2 regions of the Bacillus sp. 2175 genome follow, and region 2 is predicted to be linked to the other one. Evidence: riboswitches for the same ligand, from Rfam matches in the RefSeq annotation. Region 2 holds a riboswitch; the other holds the start of a gene.

Region 1 (11,082 bases), 1.7 Mb from region 2:
AAAGGTTAAGAAAGAAAAATGGAGAATTAATCAAACGCTTGTTTAAGATATATGTTTGGTGCAGAATCTAAAAAATTTATATATTTATTTTTTTCTTAACAAATGGCGGAAAAATAAGAAAAATTCGCAGGATTATTAAAAATTATCACGAAATAAGTAAAAGTTTAGCGAATAATGGTTTGAAATAACAAAACGTTTTCTATATGATAAAGGTAAAGGTTAGTAAAAAAGTAGGTGAATTTATGACAGTAACATTTTATTCATATCCAAAGTGTGGCACATGTCAAAAGGCAAAGAAATGGTTTGAGGCAAACGATGTAGCATATGAGATGATTCATATTGTTGAAAATCCACCATCAAAAGAAGATTTACGTAATTTACATGAAAAAAGTGAATTACCATTAAAAAAATTCTTTAATACAAGTGGAATGCGTTACCGTGAACTTGGTCTAAAAGATAAGTTGAAAGATGCAAGCGAAGACGAAATGTATGAGCTTTTAGCATCTGATGGCATGTTGATTAAACGTCCAATTGTAACAGATGGAACGAATGTAACACTTGGTTTTAACGAAGAGCAGTTTGAAAGTGTGTGGAAAAAGTACCAATAAGGTATTTTTACATAATTAATACATTCACTGGAGGTACAGTCATGAGCATTCCAAATAATTTACGTTACTCTGAAGAACACGAATGGGTAAAAACTGAAGGTAATGAAGTTGTTATCGGTATCACTCACTTTGCACAAGGTGAGCTAGGCGATATCGTATTCGTTGAACTTCCTGAAGTAGGTGCAACAATCGAAGCTGACGAGCCATTCGGAAGCGTAGAATCTGTTAAAACAGTTTCTGAGTTATACGCACCTGTAAGCGGTAAAGTTGTAGCAGTAAACGAAGAATTAAGTGACCAACCAGAACTTGTTAACGAATCTCCATACGAGGGTGCATGGATGGTTAAAGTTGAACTTTCTGATGCAAGCCAAGTTGAGAAGTTATTAACTGCAGAAAAATATGCAGAAATGACAAACCAAGACTAATTGTAGTCGACTAAAGGACAGCCTTTGTGCTGTCCTTTTTTATTTTGTGTGAAATAATGAAATTCAAGTTATATGTAAATAAATAAGCTATTATGAGAAAAACTGTTTTGTGGTAAGGTTTCATAAGTCTTCACAATCTAAACGAGCCGCTTGCGCTTTTCATTGTCCAGCTCCACCTCCTAGCCCTTCATGTCTAAGAACCTTCCGTACGAGAAGACAAAAAGCGTCTTCTGTACGAAAGAACCTTAGCCAACAGGGCTAAACAGTCGGTTCCGCTTTTCGTTGTCTAGCTCCAGCGGCTAGAACAGTCGGTCATTTCACTCCTTCACTTGAGGCAAAAGGCGCCTCTAGTTCAGGAGTTCCAATGCCCTCCTGTTCTAAACGAGCCGCTTCCGCTTTTCTTTTGCAAAAATAAACAGGAAACAACATGAAAATAACGAATATACTATATACTAAGTTCAAGGTTATATAGTATATGGTGATCGGGTGATGACATATGATTTATGTAGAAAAAGTCATTATTGTAGAAGGTACATCAGATAGAAGAAAGATTGAATCTATTATTCGTGAACCGGTGGAAATTGTTTGTACAAATGGTACAATTGGTTTGTCGAAAATGGATGAGCTCGTTGATCAGTTTTTTGATAAGGAAGTGTATGTGCTAGTGGATGCTGATGATGCTGGAGAAAAGTTAAGGAAACAATTTCGAAAAGAATTTCCGCAAGCCGAGCATATCTATATTGATCGCTCGTACCGAGAAGTGGCAACTGCGCCATCTACACACTTAGCAAATGTATTATGGGGAGCCGACATTGACGTTTATACAGAATATTTACGGTAAGGAATGATAGAAGTGATTGATTGGACAGGAGCCGAAGCTACAGCCCTAATAGAGAACGAAGAAAAAACAGTATTATATGTATATACTCCAATGTGTGGAACATGCCAATTAGCAAAAAAGATGTTAACAGTTGTTGAGATGACAATTGAAGGCCTCAAAATTGGGATGTTAGATTTAAATTATGCTCCGTATTTAGCGAAAGAGTATGGGATTGAAAGTGTACCTTGTTTACTTGTTTTTGAAAATGGGACACTGATGAAGAAGATATACGCATTTCATTCGGTTGAATATTTATATACGGAATTAAAGTAGGCGGCAAAATTTTTGCCGCCTCGACATATTTCTTGGGAAATATGTCGAGATGCAGGGTGGATACAGTATTTGTCGAGCGAAAATAACAGGATTGCTCTTTAGTGAGAGGGAATGGTATGTAATAGAAAGTGATATGAAGGATGTGATTTAGGGTGAGATTATATTCTTTGCTTCAATCATTTGTAAATTACGCTAATGGTCAATATCATTTAGAACCGCTTTTAAGACAAGAAGAAAAAACTGTTAATTTTCGCTTTGGAGATGAAAGTTGTTCGTTACAAATTTCAAGAGATTATATAGAGCTGGTACATGAGGAAAGAGGAACGGAACAAATCATTTGCTTAGATGAAAAGGATATAGAACAATTGGTGAATGGAAATGTACGATTGCAAATGTTAATGAACGATGGACGTGTACAATATTCAGGAACGTACCGAACGATGTTATTAGTGGAATCGATGTTTCATATATGTAAACCGATGTCAGTAGGTGCTTAAAATTCTGAAGTTTCATTTTTTGCGAAAATTTCTGTTGACATGGTGAGTGTATATTGATACAATTCAAGTCATAAAATATAGACAATTTCATAAATTTCAAATCAGACGAAAATTGAATCTGATTTCTCTTATCAAGAGAGGTGGAGGGACTGTGCCCTGTGAAGCCCGGCAACCGTCAACTTATGTTGAAATGGTGCCAATTCCTGCAAAGCGAATGCTTTGAGAGATGAGAGAGAGGGATAATGTTGTTATATACGCATATAAACCTTTCTGCTTCTCTAAAGCAGAAAGGTTTTTTTATTGTTTGAATGTGGAGGACATTCAAATAATAAAAGTAATGATAACATTGGACTACACGCATTAAAAATAAAAAATTGCGGAGTCGATCCAAACAAAAAAGGGGTGAACATCATGATTCTATTAGAGAACGTAAAGAAAATATATAAGGCGAAAAGCGGTGATGTCACTGCTGTAGATAACGCCAATTTAAAAATAGAAAAAGGCGAAATATTTGGTGTTATTGGATATAGCGGCGCTGGAAAAAGTTCGTTAATCAGATTGTTTAATCAGTTAGAGAAACCGACTTCTGGCCAAATTACAATTGCGAATCGTGTTATATCAGCAATTACAGGAAGTGAACTTCGTAAGGCAAGACAAGAAATCGGAATGATTTTTCAACACTTCAACTTACTTTGGTCACGAACTGTACGTGAAAATATTGAGTTTCCACTTGAAATTGCAGGTGTTGATAAAGCGAAGAGAAGAAAACGTGTTGATGAATTAATTCATCTTGTTGGATTAGAAGGAAGAGGAGACGCGTACCCATCTCAGCTGAGTGGAGGACAAAAGCAACGCGTCGGGATTGCAAGAGCATTAGCTAACAATCCACAAGTGCTTTTATGTGATGAAGCAACGTCAGCTCTTGATCCGGAAACGACAGATCAAATTTTAGATTTACTATTAGACATTAATAAGCGTCTTGGTTTAACAATTGTACTCATTACACATGAAATGCACGTGATTCGAAAGATTTGTAACCGAGTGGCGGTAATGGAGAGAGGAAAGATTGTAGAAACAGGTCCAGTACTTGATGTATTCCGTAATCCGAAGCAAGATATTACGAAACGATTTGTACAGCAGTTAACAGATTCTGAAGATACAAATGAAACAATTGAAAATTTAATTGAAAAATATCCAGATGGAAAAGTAATTCGTTTGCAGTTTATCGGTGAGGCTGTAGAAAGACCAGTGCTTCAACGATTAATGCAACGCAGTGATATAGAAGTTAGCATTTTGCAAGGAAATATTGCACAAACGAATAACGGTTCTTACGGTAGTTTAGTTGTTCATTTAAATGGTGAGGAAACAGCGATCCAGCAAGCAATAGAAGGAATTCATCAAGATCAAGTAGAGCTGGAGGTGATTGCACATGGATAAGTTACTCGCAAATGTTGATTGGAATCAAATGTTAGAAGCAACTGGTGAAACGTTATATATGACGGCAATCGCAGCCCTTGCGACATTTGTTTTAGGACTAATTTTAGGATTGTTACTCTTCATGACAGCAAAAGATAATTTATGGGAAAACAAATCAATTAATACGGTGATTGGAGCATTCGTAAATATATTCCGCTCTATACCGTTCATCATTTTAATTATTTTATTAATCCCATTTACAAAGATTCTTCTTGGAACAATTCTTGGAGCAAGTGCAGCTCTGCCGGCTTTAATTATTGGAGCCGCACCATTCTACGCGAGAATGGTCGAAATTGCACTTCGCGAAATTGATAAAGGTGTAATTGAAGCTTCAAAAGCAATGGGAGCAAAAACAAGCACAATTATTTTGAAAGTGTTAATTCCAGAATCATTACCAGCATTAGTATCTGGTATTACGGTTACGACAATTGCTTTAGTAGGCTATACAGCAATGGCGGGAGTTGTTGGTGCTGGTGGCCTTGGAACACTTGCTTACTTAGAAGGATTCCAGAGAGGGAATAACGATGTAACAATCGTTGCGACAATTTGTGTATTACTAGTTGTATTTTTAATCCAGTGGATTGGTGATAGTTTAACGACTCGAATAGATAAACGATAATAAAAACGGGAGGATATTTTAAATGAAAAAATTATTACTTACGGCACTTATTTCAACTTCAATTTTTGGGTTAGCTGCTTGTGGCGGGAAAGATAAAGATGAAAAGAAACTTGTTGTTGGTGCTTCTAACGTACCGCATGCTGAAATTTTAGAAAAAGCAAAACCGTTACTTGAGAAAAAAGGAATTGAATTAGAAGTGAAAAAATTCCAAGATTACGTGTTGCCAAATAAATCGTTAGCGGATAAGGAATTAGATGCAAACTATTTCCAGCACATTCCATATTTAGAAAAAGAAATTAAAGATAAAAAATATGATTTTGAAATAGCAGGGAAAATTCATATTGAACCAATTGGTGTATATTCTCAAAAATATAAGAGTTTAAAAGAACTTCCAGACGGGGCGACAATTATTATGAGTAATTCCGTTACTGACCATGGACGTGGTTTAGCAATTTTACAAAAAGAAGGCATTTTAAAAATTAAAGACGGAGTAGATCCAGTTAGTGCAACTCCAAAAGATATTGCAGATAATCCGAAACACTTAAAATTCAAAACGGATATTGAGCCTGGTTTGTTGCCACAAGTGTATAACAATAAAGAAGGCGACGCTGTTTTAATTAACTCGAACTATGCAATTGATGCGAAATTAAACCCAGAAAAAGATGCAATTGCAATTGAAGGCGATGATTCTCCATACGCAAACGTACTAGTGGTTCGTAAAGGTGATAAAGATAAAAAAGCGATTAAAGAGCTTGTAGAAGTATTACATTCTAAAGAAATTGAAGACTTTATTACTAAAGAATATAAAGGTGCAGTTGTTCCTGTAAAAGAATAATTGCTGAAAAAGGGCTGGTGTATGCCGGTCCTTTTTTACTACATAACTATAGGGAGAAGGGGACGTCATATGAAAAAGATTCTATTGTCAGTTGTTACAGCATTATCTGTATTTACATTAGCTGCTTGCGGAGGGAAGGAAGAGAATAAGCTTGTTGTGGGAGCTTCTAACGTGCCGCACGCTGTTATTTTAGAAAAGGCACAGCCGATATTAGAGAAAAAAGGCATTAAGTTAGAGATTAAAAAGTTTCAGGATTATGTACTGCCAAATAAAGCGTTAGCGGATAAAGAAATTGATGCGAACTACTTCCAGCATATTCCGTACTTAGATAAAGAAATTCAAGAAAAGGGATATAAAATTGTAAACGCAGGAAAAATCCATTTAGAGCCGATGGGTATTTATTCTAAGAAGTATAAAAGCTTAAAAGACTTACCAGATGGCGGGACAGTGATTATGAGTAATAACGTAGCGGAGCGTGGCCGTATGCTAGCACTGTTACAAAAAGGCGGCGTTATTAAATTAAAAGACGGAGTAGATGTTGTTAAGGCAACAGTAAAAGATGTAGTCGAAAATCCGAAAAACTTAAAGTTTAAAACAGATGTAGAGCCTGGATTGTCACCAAAGCTGTATGAAAATAATGAAGGTGATGCTTTATTTATTAATTCAAACTATGCAATTGATGCAAAATTAAATCCAACAAAGGATGCAATTGCGATTGAAGGAGCGGACTCTCCGTATGCAAACATCATTGCAGTTCGTAAAGGTGATGAGAAGAAAAAAGAAATTAAAGAGCTAGTAGAAGTGCTACATTCAAAAGAAATTCAAGATTTTATTAATAAAGAATATAAAGGTGCTGTACTTCCGGTAAGTGAATAAATATAAGGAAAGGGCTGGAAAATTACCAGTCCTTTTTTCTTTATATAAATAAGAAGAAAGGTGTATCATAGAAAGATGTGAAGGAAATACTTATATACATTTGTGAAAAAACGGTTACTTTTTTTCGTCGTTTGCGATATCATTTTATTTGATATAAAATTAGAATGAGAATAAAATGAGAATATGAACGTTTTAGGAATTTTTAAAATGTATATATAGGATTAATGGAGGTATTGAGATGGCTGGTTCTACATTAACGGTTAAAGACTTACACGTATCAATTGATGGCAAAGAAATTTTAAAGGGTGTAAACCTTGAAGTAAAAGGTGGAGAAATCCACGCAATTATGGGACCTAACGGAACAGGTAAATCAACTTTATCTTCTGCAATTATGGGTCACCCAAAGTATGAAGTAACAGAAGGTAGCATCATCATCGACGGTGAAGATGTATTAGAAATGGAAGTAGACGAGCGCGCACAAGCAGGTCTATTCCTAGCAATGCAATATCCAAGTGAAATTAGCGGAGTAACAAACGCTGACTTCTTACGTTCTGCAATTAACGCACGTCGTGAAGAAGGCGATGAAATTTCTCTTATGAAATTTATCCGTACATTAGATAAAAACATGGAATTCCTAGAAATGGATCCAGAAATGGCACAACGTTACTTAAACGAAGGTTTCTCTGGTGGAGAGAAAAAACGTAATGAAATCCTTCAATTAATGATGATTGAGCCAAAAATCGCAATCTTAGATGAAATCGACTCAGGTCTTGATATCGATGCATTAAAAGTTGTATCTAAAGGTATTAACGAAATGCGCGGCGAAGAGTTCGGTTGCCTAATGATTACGCATTATCAACGTTTATTAAACTACATCACTCCAGACTTCGTTCACGTTATGATGAACGGTCGTATCGTTAAATCTGGTGGCCCTGAGCTTGCACAACGTCTAGAAGCTGAAGGTTACGACTGGATTAAAAAAGAATTAGGTATTGAAGACGAAACAACAGAGCAAGAAGCGTAAGAGAGGAGCATAAACATGACAATCGGTACATTACCTTTCGATCAAGAAACAATCCGTCAACGCGCAAGCGAAGTAAACGAAGCTGCTTGGTTGACTGAGTTCCGCTTACAAGCTCTTGCACAAGCAACTGAACTTCCAATGCCAACGCCTGATAAAACGAAAATTGACAAATGGGACTTTATCGGAAAAGGCGACGCTGCTAAGCAAGAGCCTGTAAGTTCTTTAACTGAACTTCCAGAAGCAGTGAAAAACTTAATCGATGAAAATAACAGCGTATTAGTACAACGCACTGGTACAACTGCATTCGTTTCTTTAGCAGACGAAGCAAAAGAAAAAGGTGTTATTTTTACAGACATCGTAACAGCAGCAACTGAGCATGCTGAACTAGTACAAAAGTACTTAATGAAAGACGGCGTGAAAGTAGACGAGCATCGTCTAACTGCACTTCATGCTGCATTAATCAACGGTGGTGCATTCGTATATGTTCCGAAAAACGTTGTTCTTGAAACTCCACTTCAAGCTGTATTCTTAGTAGACGGCGAAGAAGCTAACGTATATAACCACGTACTATTCGTAGCTGATGCGAACAGTACTGCAACTTATGTAGAAAACTATGTTGCAAATGAAAATGCTAAAGGTATTGCAAATATCGTAGCAGAAGTAATCGTGGAACAAGGCGCACAAGTGAAATTCGGTGCAGTTGATCTATTAGCAAAAGACGTAACAACTTACGTTAACCGCCGCGGCGTTGTAGGACGCGACGGCCGTATTGATTGGGCTCTAGGCCTTATGAATGACGGAAACACAATTTCAGAGAACGTTACGAACTTAATGGGCGACGGTTCATATGCTGATACGAAAACAGTAACAATTGGCCGTGGCAACCAAACACAAAACTTTACAACTAAAGTTGTTCACTTCGGTAAACATTCTGAAGGTTGGATTTTAAAACACGGTGTACAAAAAGATAGTGCAACATCTATCTTTAACGGAATTGGTAAGATTGAACACGGTGCATCTAAATCAAATGCACAACAATCTTCTCGCGTTCTTATGTTAGATGAAAAAGCTCGCGGTGATGCAAACCCAATTCTTTTAATCGACGAAGATGATGTAATGGCAGGTCACGCAGCTTCAGTAGGTCGCGTAGATCCAGTCCAACTATACTACTTGATGAGCCGTGGTATTCCAAAACGCGAAGCAGAACGTTTAGTCATCCATGGATTCTTAGCACCTGTAGTTAATGAGCTTCCAATTGAAGGAGTAAAGGCACAGCTTGTTGAGGTAATTGAAAGGAAAGTTCGCTAATGAATATTCATGAAATACGCAAACAGTTTCCAATTCTTGATCAAAAAGTGAACGGCAAACAACTTGTTTATTTCGATAGTGCAGCAACTTCTCAAAAACCAATTCAAGTCATTGAAACGTTAGAACGTTACTATAAAGAATATAATTCTAACGTGCATCGCGGTGTTCATACGCTCGGTACGAAAGCTACCGACGCGTATGAAGGTGCACGTGAGAAAGTTCGCAAGTTTATCAATGCGAAATCAATGGAAGAGATTATTTTCACGCGCGGAACGACAACTGCATTAAATACAGTAGCGGCTAGCTATGGTCTTGAAAATGTAAAAGAGGGCGATGAAATCGTTATTTCTTACATGGAGCACCATAGTAATATCATTCCGTGGCAACAAGTTGCGAAGAAAACTGGTGCAACTTTAAAATATCTTCCGCTTCAACCAGATGGGACAATTTCAATAGAAGATGCTCGTCAAACAATTACACCGAATACAAAAATCGTTTCTATCATGTATGTTTCTAACGTACTTGGAACGATTAACCCTGTAAAAGAAATCGGAGCAATTGCACACGAAAATGGCGCAATTATGGTCGTTGACGGTGCACAAAGTACACCTCACATGAAAGTAGATGTACAAGATTTAAACTGTGATTTCTACGCATTATCTGCTCATAAGATGTGTGGCCCTACAGGTATCGGCGTATTATATGGTAAAAAAGAATTGCTAAACAATATGGAGCCAATTGAATTTGGTGGTGAAATGATTGATTTCGTAGATTTACAAGAATCTACTTGGAAAGAGCTTCCGTGGAAGTTTGAAGCAGGTACACCGATTATCGGTAATGCAATCGGACTTGGTGCGGCAATTGATTTCCTAGAAGAAATCGGTCTTGATAATATTGAAAAGCATGAGCATGAATTAGCGCAATACGCTTTAGAAAGACTATCAGAAGTAGATGGCGTTACAATTTATGGTCCAAAGCATCGCGCTGGTCTTGTTACATTTAATATTGAAGACGTACATCCTCACGATGTAGCGACTGTATTAGATGTAGAAGGCATTGCAGTTCGCGCAGGACATCACTGTGCACAACCGCTTATGAAGTGGCTAAAAGCTTCTTCAACAGCACGTGCGAGCTTCTATTTATATAATACAAAAGAAGAAATTGATACATTTGTTGACTCGCTAATCAAGACAAAGGAGTATTTCACAAATGTCATTTAATAATTTAGATACGTTATATCGTCAAGTTATTATGGATCATTATAAAAATCCTCGTAACCATGGCGTATTAGAAGATAGTGTTACCGTTAACTTGAACAATCCAACTTGCGGCGATCGTATTCAACTTACGATGAAAGTAGAAGAAGGTATTGTGCAAGAGGCGAAGTTTGAAGGCGAAGGATGTTCAATCTCAATGTCTTCAGCTTCAATGATGACACAAGCAGTAAAAGGTAAGAAAATTGAAGAAGCACTTCAGCTTTCGAAAATTTTCTCTGACATGATGCTAGGAAAAGAGTACGATGACAGCATCGATTTAGGAGATATTGAAGCATTACAAGGCGTATGCAAGTTCCCTGCACGTATTAAATGTGCAACATTAGCGTGGAAAGCGTTAGAAAAGGGCTTAAACGAAGATAAGTAATGTTAAAGGTTCCTAAAAACGAGGTTATCTAAGGAGGGACACACCAACATGGCGAAGCAACTGCCAGATATCGGCGATTATAAATATGGTTTCAAAGACAAAGACGTTTCGATTTTCCGTGCTGGACGCGGTTTAACAAAAGAAATCGTTGAAGAAATTTCACGTATGAAAGAAGAACCACAGTGGATGTTAGACTTCCGTTTAAAATCACTGGATAAGTTCTACGAAATGCCAATGCCACAATGGGGCGGCGACTTAAACGACTTAGATTTCGATGAAATTACGTACTACGTAAAACCATCTGAGAAATCTGAGAAGTCTTGGGATGAAGTACCTGATGAAATTAAAGCAACATTTGATAAATTAGGTATTCCAGAAGCTGAGCAAAAATATTTAGCTGGTGTATCTGCACAGTACGAATCTGAAGTTGTATACCACAACATGAAAGAAGACCTAGAAGCTCTAGGAATCGTCTTCAAAGATACAGATAGCGCATTAAAAGAGAACGAAGATATTTTCCGTGAACATTTCGGAAAAGTAATCCCACCAACAGACAACAAATTCTCTGCATTAAACTCTGCAGTTTGGTCTGGTGGATCATTCATCTACGTTCCAAAAGG
Region 2 (11,082 bases):
TCCGTTTACAGTGCGAGAGGCGCAAATGAAAATGAATGATTTTGCAGCGATATCATATGTAAATGAGCCAATAGCACAAAGTGAAAAGCAAGAGGTAATTTTAAGCGCAGAGCATATTTCGTTCCAATATGAAAAAAATAGTCCGCTTATTTTACGTGATTTATCAGTTTCGATTGAAAAAGGAAAATGGGTAGCACTCGTTGGGAAGAATGGTACAGGTAAGTCTACACTGTTAACGATTTTAGCAGGATTACAAAAAGCGAGAAGAGGGAAAGTAAAGTGGAACGGAAAAGTAATACATAAAATTGATTCGAAAGAACGTTTTAAAAGTATTGGGTATGTATCGCAGCATCCGTATTACCATTTTACATTTGATACAGTATGGGACGAGGTTTATGAACGTGCGCGTGAATTATATGGAGAACAAGGAAAAGAAATAGCAGAAGATACGCTAAAACAGTTTTGGTTGTACTCGCTTAAAGAACGCCATCCGCACGATTGTAGCGGGGGAGAGCAACAACTTCTTGCATTATGTACAACGTTATTATCAAAGCCGACTTTATTATTACTTGATGAACCGACAAAGGGATTAGATCCATGGAAGAAAGAAAGAGTAGGAGAGCTATTTAGGAAGCTACAAAAAGAAGGTACAACAATTGTAATGGCAACGCATGATATTGAGTTTGCAGCGAAATACGTTGATCAATGTATGATGTTATTTGATGGAACAGTCATTATGAATGATGCACCGAAAGAATTTTTTAGCGGCAACTTCTTTTATACAACATCTATTAACCGATTCATTCGAAAAGAATTGCCATATGCATTAACGTGGGAGGATGTGTACGAAGCTTGTCCAAAAGATATGTTGCATTCATAATATGTATCTTTGCAGTAATAATCGGCACATTACTCCTTACGACACTTGTCATGGACGGTTATTACATGTTAAGTAGTTTGTTTATATTAGCGGTTATTATGTTACCTTTCTATATCCGTTTTGAAAGAAAGGCGTTTGTTTCACGTGAAATTGTTCTCGTTGCTGTATTAGCGGCAATTGCAGCAGTAAGCCGGGTGCCATTTTCTATTTTACCAAGTGTACAACCAACTTCTTTTGTCATTATCGTTTCTGCAATTGTATTTGGTAGTGAAACTGGTTTTATGATTGGTGCTACAGCAGCAATCGTATCTAATATTTTTTTAGGACAAGGTCCATGGACACCGTGGCAAATGTTTTCATGGGGCATGATTGGTTTTATAGCAGGTTTACTTCGTAATACATTTTTTATGAAAAAGCTATGGGGAAGACTTCTTTACGGAGTAATTGTTGGCTTTTTATTTGGCTGGATTATGAATTTCTGGGGTCTTCTCGGTTTTATACGAGAAGCAACATGGGAAACTGTCATTTCGTATTATATCGCAAGTTTTTACTTTGATTTGAGCCATGCGATTTCGAATGTTATTTTCTTATTACTATTTAGTACTTCATGGATTACGATTCTTACAAGATTTAAAAAGAAATACGGTATATTAGATGAGCATAACGTGACATAGAAAAGCATACTCATATAAGGTAGGGTCGCGACTTACATATTCGTTTGCCTCTTTCATGCTTCTTACATACTGTAAGGAGCATTTTTTTGTCAAAAAATCGATTTAATATACATCCGTTATTATATAAAATTATTTGTATAATGGTAGGTGAGAACTTTTTTCAAAAGGGAGGTGTATAGTTAATGAAGTTAGTTATTCCGAAGCAACATGGTGCATGGGCTATGCTTGTTATTCCTTTTTTATTAAGTGTCATACTTGGGAAACCTACTATTTATCATATTCCATTGTTTTTAGCGTGGTTTTTTATCTATTTAGCCACGTATCCATTTCTTACGTACATAAAGCAAAGACGAAAAAAAGAGTTTTTACAAGCTGCCATTGTTTATTTCAGTATTGCGTTCCTATTTGGGATGATTTCTTTATTATATGAGTGGCGAATTCTTTTATTCGTAATAGTAATGATTCCATTATTTATAGTGAATATGTATTACGCTCGTCAAAAAAATGAAAGAGCACTATTAAATGATATTTGTGCGATTATTGTGTTTTGTATCGGTGGATTAATTAGTTATTACTTTTCAATGAAGCAAATCGGTCATACAGCTATATTCATTGCACTTATTTCATTTTTATACTTTTTAGGTAGTACGTTCTATGTGAAAACGATGATTCGTGAAAAAAATAACCCGAAGTATCGTCTTATATCTTGGGGATATCATATCGTATTAACGATAATCATATTTGTGATTAATCCCTGGTGTTCTCTTATTTTTATACCAAGTGCCATTCGAGCAATTGTGTTGTATGGCAAAAAAATTTCTATTATAAAAGTAGGAATTTTAGAAATTGCTAATTCTGTATATTTTTTAATTATAACGGCAATAATTATGAAGTATGCCATTTGAAAAAACTTCCCATCAATTGATGGGAAGTTTTTAATCTTTTTCTAAAATGTGAACGGTGTACTCGCAACGTTGAATAGCTTGTTCAACAGCATAAAGTGATTGTTCAATACGAGCGCGATTAAAATCTTTTTCAACTGTTTCGAGCGCTTCTTCTAAACAATTTTTAGCTTCTTGTAATGATTGAAAAGAATCTTGTACATATCCGCGAGCATTTTGATGCATTTCATAATCCTCCTTGCGTGTTCGTATATGGGTAGTATGAACAGTAAGGAAGAAAATATAATTTGTTATATTTATTTGACAATTAAAGTGGAATTACGTATAGTAAGAATTAAGTGAATATTTTCTTATCCAGAGAGGTGGAGGGACTGGCCCGATGAAACCCAGCAACCGCGATGCAGGTGCTAATTCCAGCAGAACATATTTGTTCTGGGAGATAAGACGAAGATATATACGTAACTTCTTCTTATCGGAGAGGTTTTTTTATTGCAAAAAAACCGATTACGAAAATTTATATTAAGAAGAAAGGGGTTGCGCATTACTGTGACACTCGAAAAATACGTAAAACTGCGTAGTACAGTTTATGAATATATGATAGAGCAAGATAAGCCGATATCATTGTTAGATATTCAAGAACATATCGTTTCGCATCATGAAGGAAAATTCACGAAAAAGATGTTGCATCAATTTTATTTATCAAGATTATTAGACGAACTAAAACTGGATGGGAAAATTACATTAGCTGATGAATATCTCTATGCTGAAAAAGGGGTATTGTATAAGGCGAGAAAAGGGAGCTAAGCTCTCTTTTTTTCTTAAAATAACGGAGTATGTAGAGTAAAAGACTGCTAAAGCAGCCTGATACAGGGAATGGTGTTGAGTGTGTAGTGTCAAAAATTGAATGTGCCTGAAAGAGGCAATTCATATCGGCTGCAAATGAAAAGAGACACCTTCGCCGAATAGGTGTCAGTCGTTTTGTCATATAGACTTGCTATTTGACAGTTATTAGAATAACATACAGGATTTTTGAAGTCAAAAGGGAATTAAAGGAAGGGGTACAATTATGTACGCTTACTTATTAAAAGATATAACGAAATGGATCCCAAAGTACATTGTAGATAAGGGATATGAATATTATGAAGATGGACATGTAGAAGATGTTGAAATACATGATAAAAAAGTGTTTGCTTTCGTTACTGGAAATGCAGGAAATTATGAAGTAGTTATCGATCTCGAAGATTTTTCAGAAAGTAGCTGCAAATGTCCATATGAGAATCTTTGTAAGCATATGGCGGCAGTTGTTTATGATATTCAAGGTGCTGGTGAGAGTGCAGTTAAAGAGAAACTGAGAGATTTAGAAAAAGAAGAATTACTTATATTATTGAATCGATTATTGCAAAGTTCGAAAAACGTACAGATTGTAGAGAAGATGTTAAAGAAGGGGAAACTTTAACGTATAGAGGGAGTTGTTATGTAGTGAACGTACTAATTGTATACGCTCATCCTAATCCTTCAAGTTTTAACGCGGCGATTTTAAATCATGTGCAAAAAGGACTACCGGAAACAAATCATTCAGTTACGCTGCTTGATTTATACAAAGAACAATTTGATCTAGTCCTCGTATTTAATGAAGAGAAGAAAAGACGTGATTTAGTAAATGAAGAAGAAACAGCTCGGTACAGAACGTTAGTAGAAGAAGTAGATACACTTTTATTCATCTATCCAATATGGTGGTGGGGGATGCCAGCAATTTTAAAAGGATTTATCGATCGTATTTTCGTAGCTGGATTTGCTTATAAATATGAAGGGGCTCTGCCGAAAGGATTATTGCAAGGGAAAAAAGCATGGGTTATTAATAAGTTAGACTCGCCCCTATGGTACGTCGCATTGTTATATCGATCAGCAGATTGGATTATGATGAAGAGAGGTGTTTTACGTTTTTGTGGCATTCGCAATATAAAACGGTCAGTGTTTCAATCTGTGAAAAAGAGTAAAGTATCAAAGCGTGAAAAATGGTTATTACAAATAGAAGAAAAGGCTCGTACATTATGAATGAAGTTGACTGTATTATAAACTGTGTTCAGTATGATGGCGAACTTTTTCGGAAGTATGTTACGCGTTTACTTCAATTGAAAAAATGTAGCGAAACATTTCAGCAAATTCAAATAGAGTTAAGAAATGATTATTTAATAAGAGGAATTTGTGAAAGAGAAGTAGATGAGATAGTACGGGGAAGTAAAGAATATGAAACATATTTTCTTCCTAAAGCGTTACAGTGGAATTTTTTGAGTGAACATCCACACTTAATCGGAAAAATTTGCGAAGATTTTTTTGCATTTGAGTCATTACATCTTACGGAGATAGAGTGGGAGAAGATTATAAATTGCATGGGAAATAAGTGATTTATTATGTAAAAAAGCTAGTATAAAACTAGCTTTTCGTTTAAATAAATAAGAAGCATAGACTAATGATAAAACCCGCATATAGTAAGTTCACAACACAAAATCCCATAATGTCACGAGCACCTAAACCAGCTATCGCTAATGCTGGTAATGCCCAGAAAGGTTGAATTAAATTCGTCCAAGCATCGCCCCATGCAATTGCCATTGCTGTTTTTGCAGCAGGTACACCAAGTTCAGCGCCAGCTGGAATCATAATTGGTGCTTGCACAGCCCATTGACCGCCGCCAGATGGAACGAAAATGTTAACAATGCCAGCACTTAAAAATGTAAAGAGCGGAAAAGTCGTTTCATTTGAAATGCTAATAAAGAAATTAGAAATAGCTCCTCCAAGTGAAAGTCCTTCACTATTTGCTCCAATCATCATGCCCATAATTCCTGCGTAAAACGGAAATTGAAGTAAAATGCCAGAAGCACTTTTCGTAGAGTCTGAAAAAGCGCGAATATACTGAATCGGAGTACGGTGGAAAATAAGACCTGCAATTAATAACATAAAAATCACGATATCGAGAGTAAGGTTAAAACCTTTCGTATAAAAGTAATTGAAAATATAAATGAGACCTAACAATCCAACGCAAAGTGTAATAATAATGCTATTTTCCATCTTTTCAGCGAACGTATTTTTTTCTACTTCTTGAGCAGCAGCTTCTTCATGGAACACGCTAGGATCTACTGTAATCGTATGTTTTTCATCTGGATGCATCGCTTTATTAATGAGAGGCATCGTAACGAGAAAAATAATAACTGGAACGAGAGCGTATGGTGAGAATAACGTTTCTGTTATTGGAATCGCCTCTTTAATACTTCCAGCAGTCGTTTTAATTAACGTTTCACCGCCTGTTGCTAACGTAAGAGGGATAGAGGCAGAAAGACCGGCATGCCAAATGAGAAACCCAGAGTAAGAAGAGGCGATTGCTAGTCTATAATCTAATCCGTCCAGCTGCCTTGCCACTTCTTTTGCGTATAAAACAGATACAACAATTCCAAAGCCCCAGTTTATGTATGCACCAAGTAAACTTACAATTGAAATGGCAATAATGCCTTGTCCATTCGTTTTTGGTAGTCTGGCAGCTTTCGTTAATCCCTTTTTAATAAGAGGAGCATTTGCTAAAGCAGATCCAGTCACGAGTACAAGTGCCATTTGCATAGAAAAGGCGAGGAGTCCCCAAATTCCATTACCCCAGTGATTAATCATTTCTACAGGGGTTTGGTGAGTCGCAAACATACCAAAGAAGATAACAAAAACAGTTAGTAAACATGATAAAATAAACGGTTCTGGCAAGAAGCGTTGCACTAAGGCGACGCAACCATTTGTAAAGGAACGAAACAAAATAGATCACCCTCCTTATGTATATGTAGTACAATTATTCGAGGTTGTTTAGGAGATAACCTCTAATATAAAGAAAATTCAGATATTTATAGGGTGATAATTTATTGATAGGTTGATATAGAGCCTTGTATCAGATTCTGCTTTTAATATACTAGAAGAAAACGGTTGGAAATGGGGTAGCACTTATAGGGATAGTATACAGAAAGGTTACTAGCTGGCTTCAAAGCAACTGTTGCAAAGGGAGAGGAGATTCAATACAATAGTGTTGTATTACATGAGAAATATGTTTTAGCACAAATCTAGCTAAAAATGTTTATACAAATACATTTAAAATTGATGGGGGAATTATGATCAAAAGTTTTTATCTTTTAAAGCCTAAAATGTTTACGGCAGATATGTATTATAAAGTTTTTATTACAGGTGACTGTATATATTTTATAAAGATTGGCGGACAGTTTCATAGTCGATATGCTTATAAAAAACAATTACCTGGTATTTCAGAGCTATTGTTTTTGTTCTGGTTCAAAAAAATTGAGAAAAAACAATTAAACTTAGAAACTGAAATAGATACAAAAATACATACTGGCGATGTACATGAACTCTTGCAATTAAAGAATAACTTTTCAATTGAAATAAATACAATTGAAGAGGTAGTATTAAATAAACGAGGAACGTTTCATACAGGTTTTAATGATAATGGAACAATTTCCTTTATGTTAAAAAATGGTCAAAAAATAAAGTTCATCATCCCGGAAGAAACTTTATTTTCATCTATAGAAGAAATTTTCGACCAATATGAACAGACAATCTTTGTAAGGGAAGTGTTTTAACGAATTCTCCAAAAGGTGTGGATGTATTAGTTAAACACTTAATTAAACATGTAAACTGCTTATATAAATTTTGATAGGCGTGTTTTAAGCAGTTATTCTTTCAGTATCTTCTAATATGTAGGAGTATAAATAAAATGTCCCAACAAGAAAAAGCTTCCACTACTGTGGAAGCTTTTCTAAATAATGTGCAATATCAATATACATATTTGAATAAACCGAATGTATTTCATTACTTGGCGTTGCGTTAGAAGAGAAGTGGGCGATTACCATATTTGCTTTCGGATCGATGTAAAGTGTTTGTCCGTAACTACCTAACACTTCGAAAGCACCTTGTTCATTGTGGGGAATCCACCATTGATTATGATAAGAAATAGAAGCGCCACTACTAATTTCAAGTTCACCTTCTTGTACATTTTTTACACTTTCTGTAATAGAAGAAGGGAGAATTTGTTTTCCGTTATATTCCCCGTTGTTTAATAGTAATTGCCCGAATCTCGCCATATCTCTAGCAGTTGCATTTAATCCAGCACTAGCTTGTTCTACTTTTGTTTCATCTGTAACGTAATACGCGTTTTCTTCCATACCAATTTGAGACCAAATTCGTTCACTTACATTTTCAGCTAGTGATTTACCAGTAATAGTTCTAATAATCCAAGCGAGCGTTTCTGTTGATCCGTTATTGTAAGAAAAGGAAGAACCAGGCGGTGCAGTTTCTTCGGCTTCTCGTAACATATCATAAATTTTCATCGGACCGTCGTAATTTTTGCCGCGGGGTAAAATATTGCTAGCTAAATATAATTGTGCATCTTGATTTTCTAGCCCAGGCTGCTCATATCCATGAGTAGGATATTCAGCTGACACTTGCATGTCCATTAATTGCTGAAGTGTGGCATTACCGAACGGTGTGTTTTTTAATTCTTTTATGTAAGTGTCAGCTGTTTTTTCTAAGTCAATACGTTTTTCTTCAGCGAGAGATTGTATAATCGCCCCGGTAAAGACTTTTGCTAATGATGCCATACCATGAGGTTCATTCTGTTTATACCCATTGAAATATCGTTCATAAACAAGTTGTCCATTATGTACAACGACAAAAGCATCTGTTTTGTTATCGTCTAAAAGTTTTTTTAGAGGAGTTGTATTTCCGAATCTACGCTCCACAGCAAAATCGTCTAAGTTTTGCAATGCGGAAGGGAAGTGAGCAATTTGGTCAGGATTGTTTTTTACGTTATTAACTAAAGTGAATTCTTTCATATGGGTATATGACCAACGTAAGTAAGGGTCATTTAACCAGTTTTCTTTTGTCACATTATGTTTTGATGGGGTCGTTTTATTTTGTTTGAAGTAAGTAAACCCAAGCCCTGTAATTACAAATATGAATGTTAGTATAAGTAAGAGTAGGGGAGATTTTTTTAGTTTCATATATGGCCCTCCTTTTTATTTCTACTATAAGTATACGCTCGTCTTGAAAGAAATACAAAATAAGGAAAGTAAACGGGGAAGTTTACTTTCCTTATTAACGTTAAGCGGAAATTTTTCCGTCTGTAGGTTGTTTCTTGAATTTTTGTTTTCGTCCGTGTAATCCATAATATAAAAGTAAAGTGAACGCAACGATAATAGCTGCGATAAAATACATATTATGATAACTGGATTTCGCTGCGACAATACCTAAAATGAAAGAACCAAAGCCAATACCACTATCAAAGAATGAGAAATACGTAGCTGTCGCAGAACCACGTCTATGGTTTGGAGCGGCAGAAATCGCAATCGTTTGGAAACTCGGAATTAATGTTCCGTAACCTAAACCGATTAGCATACCTGCGCCAAGGAACCAAAATGAAGTTTGTGCTTGGCTTAATATGAACATTCCGATTGTGAAAATAATGATAGCAGGGTAAACGAGTACATTTTCACCGAAGCGATCAAAAATCTTTCCTGTAAATGGACGAGAAATGACAACAACAAGTGCGTATAAAATAAAGAAGTAACTTGCAATTTCACTTAAACCGAGTTCTTTCGCATAAATAGGAATAAAGGATAAAATACCACTATAAGAAAAGGCTAAAACAAATCCTGTAAGTGCAATTGGAATAGAAGATGGTTCGATTAAGTCTTTCCATTTCATTTTTTCACGTTTTTGTTTGCTAACAGGTGCTTCGTGTGGAATATCTACAAGTAGTCCTAATAAAAATGCAAGTAATGAAAATACGGAACAAACGATAAATAACACAGTAAACGAAAAATGAGAAATAATTGTTAAACCTAAAAAAGGACCAATTACCATCGGCAGACTCATAAATACGCCGAAATATGCAAGTGCTTCGCCTCGTCGATGAGCTGGCGCAACATCAGTTACGATCGTACCAGTAGCTGTCGTTGCCATCCCGAACCCAATACCGTGTAAGAAGCGAAGGGCAAGTAATAAGAATAAACTTTGCGCACCGAAATACATAACAGTAGCGGCTAAAAATAATGAAAGTGAAATAAATAATATTTTCTTTCTTCCTAAATCATCGAGCCATTTTCCTGTGAATGGTCTACATAAAACAGAAGAAATAAGAAACACAGTTGCAACTAAACCAATTTCCTCAGGTTTTCCTTTTAGGCCGTCTATTACATAGACAGGTAGAGTAGTCATAAGCATGTAAAATGTTAAGAAGAGAAATAGACTACTAAAACAAGTTCCGAGGAAATCCTTCGTCCAAAGTTTCTCACTTTGCATCGTCATCCCTCCAATTTAATCTAAATTTTTAATAATTTGTTGTAACACTTGAAATGCTTGATGTAAATCATCTTCGTTAATACCTTCTAGCGTTTTTTCTTCGAAAGTATCAACTTCTTCTTGCCATATTGGAATCATCTTTATCGCTGTTTCGGATAAAGAAATGAGCTTCTCACGGCGATCTTTACCTTCTGTACGAATAATCCATCCCATCGTTTCCATACGTGTTAACGTACGAGTCATCGTTGGTGATTCAACATTTAAATACTGGCACAATTCTGTTTGCGTACAAGAACCAGTTTGATTAATGCGGAAAATAACAGCCCATTGCGCACTAAATAACCCTGTTGGAGATACACGTTCATTAAATTTCTTCGTAAACTTTCGAGAAGTCTGGCTGACGATGTGAAAAAAATGTTGTTTTTCGTCCATGTATTTTGATCCTTTCAAATTAGTTACCTAGCTAACTATATACTTTTTTATAATAATTGTCTAGTAATAGACATGTTGATTTATGTAAAAAATTCTTATAGGTTTTATGTTGCGAACGTACATTCTACGTGCTATTCTTTAATTAAGTAAAGAATTTTCTTTCTATTAAATAGAATGGGGGAACTTGTGATGATTAAGCCTGCAACAATGGAGTTTGTTTCACTATCGAACGGAGAAACGATTGCATATCAGGAAGTTGGAAGGCGAAATACAGATATTCTTGTACTCATTCACGGGAACATGACATCGTCACAACATTGGGATTTAGTTATTGAAAAGTTGCAAGATCAATACCATATTTACGCTCTTGATTTAAGAGGGTTTGGACAATCAACGTATAATCAATCGATAGATTCATTACAAGACTTTGCAGAAGATGTAAAATTATTTATCGACGAGTTAAAGCTAGAGAAATTCTCATTAATGGGCTGGTCAATGGGCGGTGGCGTTGCGATGCAATTTACAGCGAACCACCCAACTTTTGTAGAAAAGTTAATTTTAGTAGAATCAGTAGGAATGAAAGGTTACCCAATCTTTAAAAAAGATACGAATGGGCAGCCGATTGTATCAAGTTTAGTAAAGACGAAAGAAGAAATTGCACAAGATCCAGTACAAATCGCTCCAGTATTAGACGCGATAAAAAATATGAACAAACTATATTACCGTACAGTATGGAATCTATTAATATATACGCATAACCAACCTGAACCGGACCGTTATGAAAAGTATTTAGATGATATGTTAACGCAACGTAATTTCGTAGATGTGAATTATGCGCTCATTACATTTAATA

Evidence for each region. Region 2 has a riboswitch for S-adenosylmethionine ahead of ACXKY9_RS15880 (hypothetical protein). Riboswitches for the same ligand answer to the same signal wherever they lie in the genome.
Region 1: another riboswitch for S-adenosylmethionine. It lies ahead of ACXKY9_RS24770 (methionine ABC transporter ATP-binding protein); the one in region 2 lies ahead of ACXKY9_RS15880 (hypothetical protein).

Annotation. Positions count from the first base shown of each region.
Region 1 covers NZ_CM173819.1:4,731,273-4,742,354, reverse strand. Annotated here, with positions in the region: gene ACXKY9_RS24795 (arsenate reductase family protein) at 243-608, shown strand; gene gcvH (glycine cleavage system protein GcvH) at 650-1,033, shown strand; gene ACXKY9_RS24785 (toprim domain-containing protein) at 1,530-1,874, shown strand; gene ACXKY9_RS24780 (thioredoxin family protein) at 1,878-2,186, shown strand; gene ACXKY9_RS24775 (hypothetical protein) at 2,339-2,683, shown strand; SAM riboswitch class I at 2,809-2,916, shown strand; gene ACXKY9_RS24770 (methionine ABC transporter ATP-binding protein) at 3,095-4,120, shown strand; gene ACXKY9_RS24765 (methionine ABC transporter permease) at 4,113-4,778, shown strand; gene metQ (methionine ABC transporter substrate-binding lipoprotein MetQ) at 4,801-5,613, shown strand; gene metQ (methionine ABC transporter substrate-binding lipoprotein MetQ) at 5,683-6,489, shown strand; gene sufC (Fe-S cluster assembly ATPase SufC) at 6,728-7,513, shown strand; gene sufD (Fe-S cluster assembly protein SufD) at 7,529-8,821, shown strand; gene sufS (cysteine desulfurase SufS) at 8,821-10,041, shown strand; gene sufU (Fe-S cluster assembly sulfur transfer protein SufU) at 10,031-10,462, shown strand; gene sufB (Fe-S cluster assembly protein SufB) at 10,511-11,082, shown strand, end outside.
Region 2 covers NZ_CM173819.1:3,040,379-3,051,460, reverse strand. Annotated here, with positions in the region: gene ACXKY9_RS15900 (ABC transporter ATP-binding protein) at 1-880, shown strand, start outside; gene ACXKY9_RS15895 (ECF transporter S component) at 853-1,554, shown strand; gene ACXKY9_RS15890 (YwiC-like family protein) at 1,737-2,459, shown strand; gene ACXKY9_RS15885 (hypothetical protein) at 2,490-2,681, opposite strand; SAM riboswitch class I at 2,804-2,902, shown strand; gene ACXKY9_RS15880 (hypothetical protein) at 3,003-3,260, shown strand; gene ACXKY9_RS15875 (SWIM zinc finger family protein) at 3,523-3,912, shown strand; gene ACXKY9_RS15870 (NAD(P)H-dependent oxidoreductase) at 3,936-4,511, shown strand; gene ACXKY9_RS15865 (hypothetical protein) at 4,508-4,861, shown strand; gene ACXKY9_RS15860 (short-chain fatty acid transporter) at 4,902-6,248, opposite strand; gene ACXKY9_RS15855 (hypothetical protein) at 6,596-7,078, shown strand; gene ACXKY9_RS15850 (serine hydrolase domain-containing protein) at 7,238-8,497, opposite strand; gene ACXKY9_RS15845 (MFS transporter) at 8,598-9,797, opposite strand; gene ACXKY9_RS15840 (MarR family winged helix-turn-helix transcriptional regulator) at 9,813-10,229, opposite strand; gene phaZ (intracellular short-chain-length polyhydroxyalkanoate depolymerase) at 10,419-11,082, shown strand, end outside.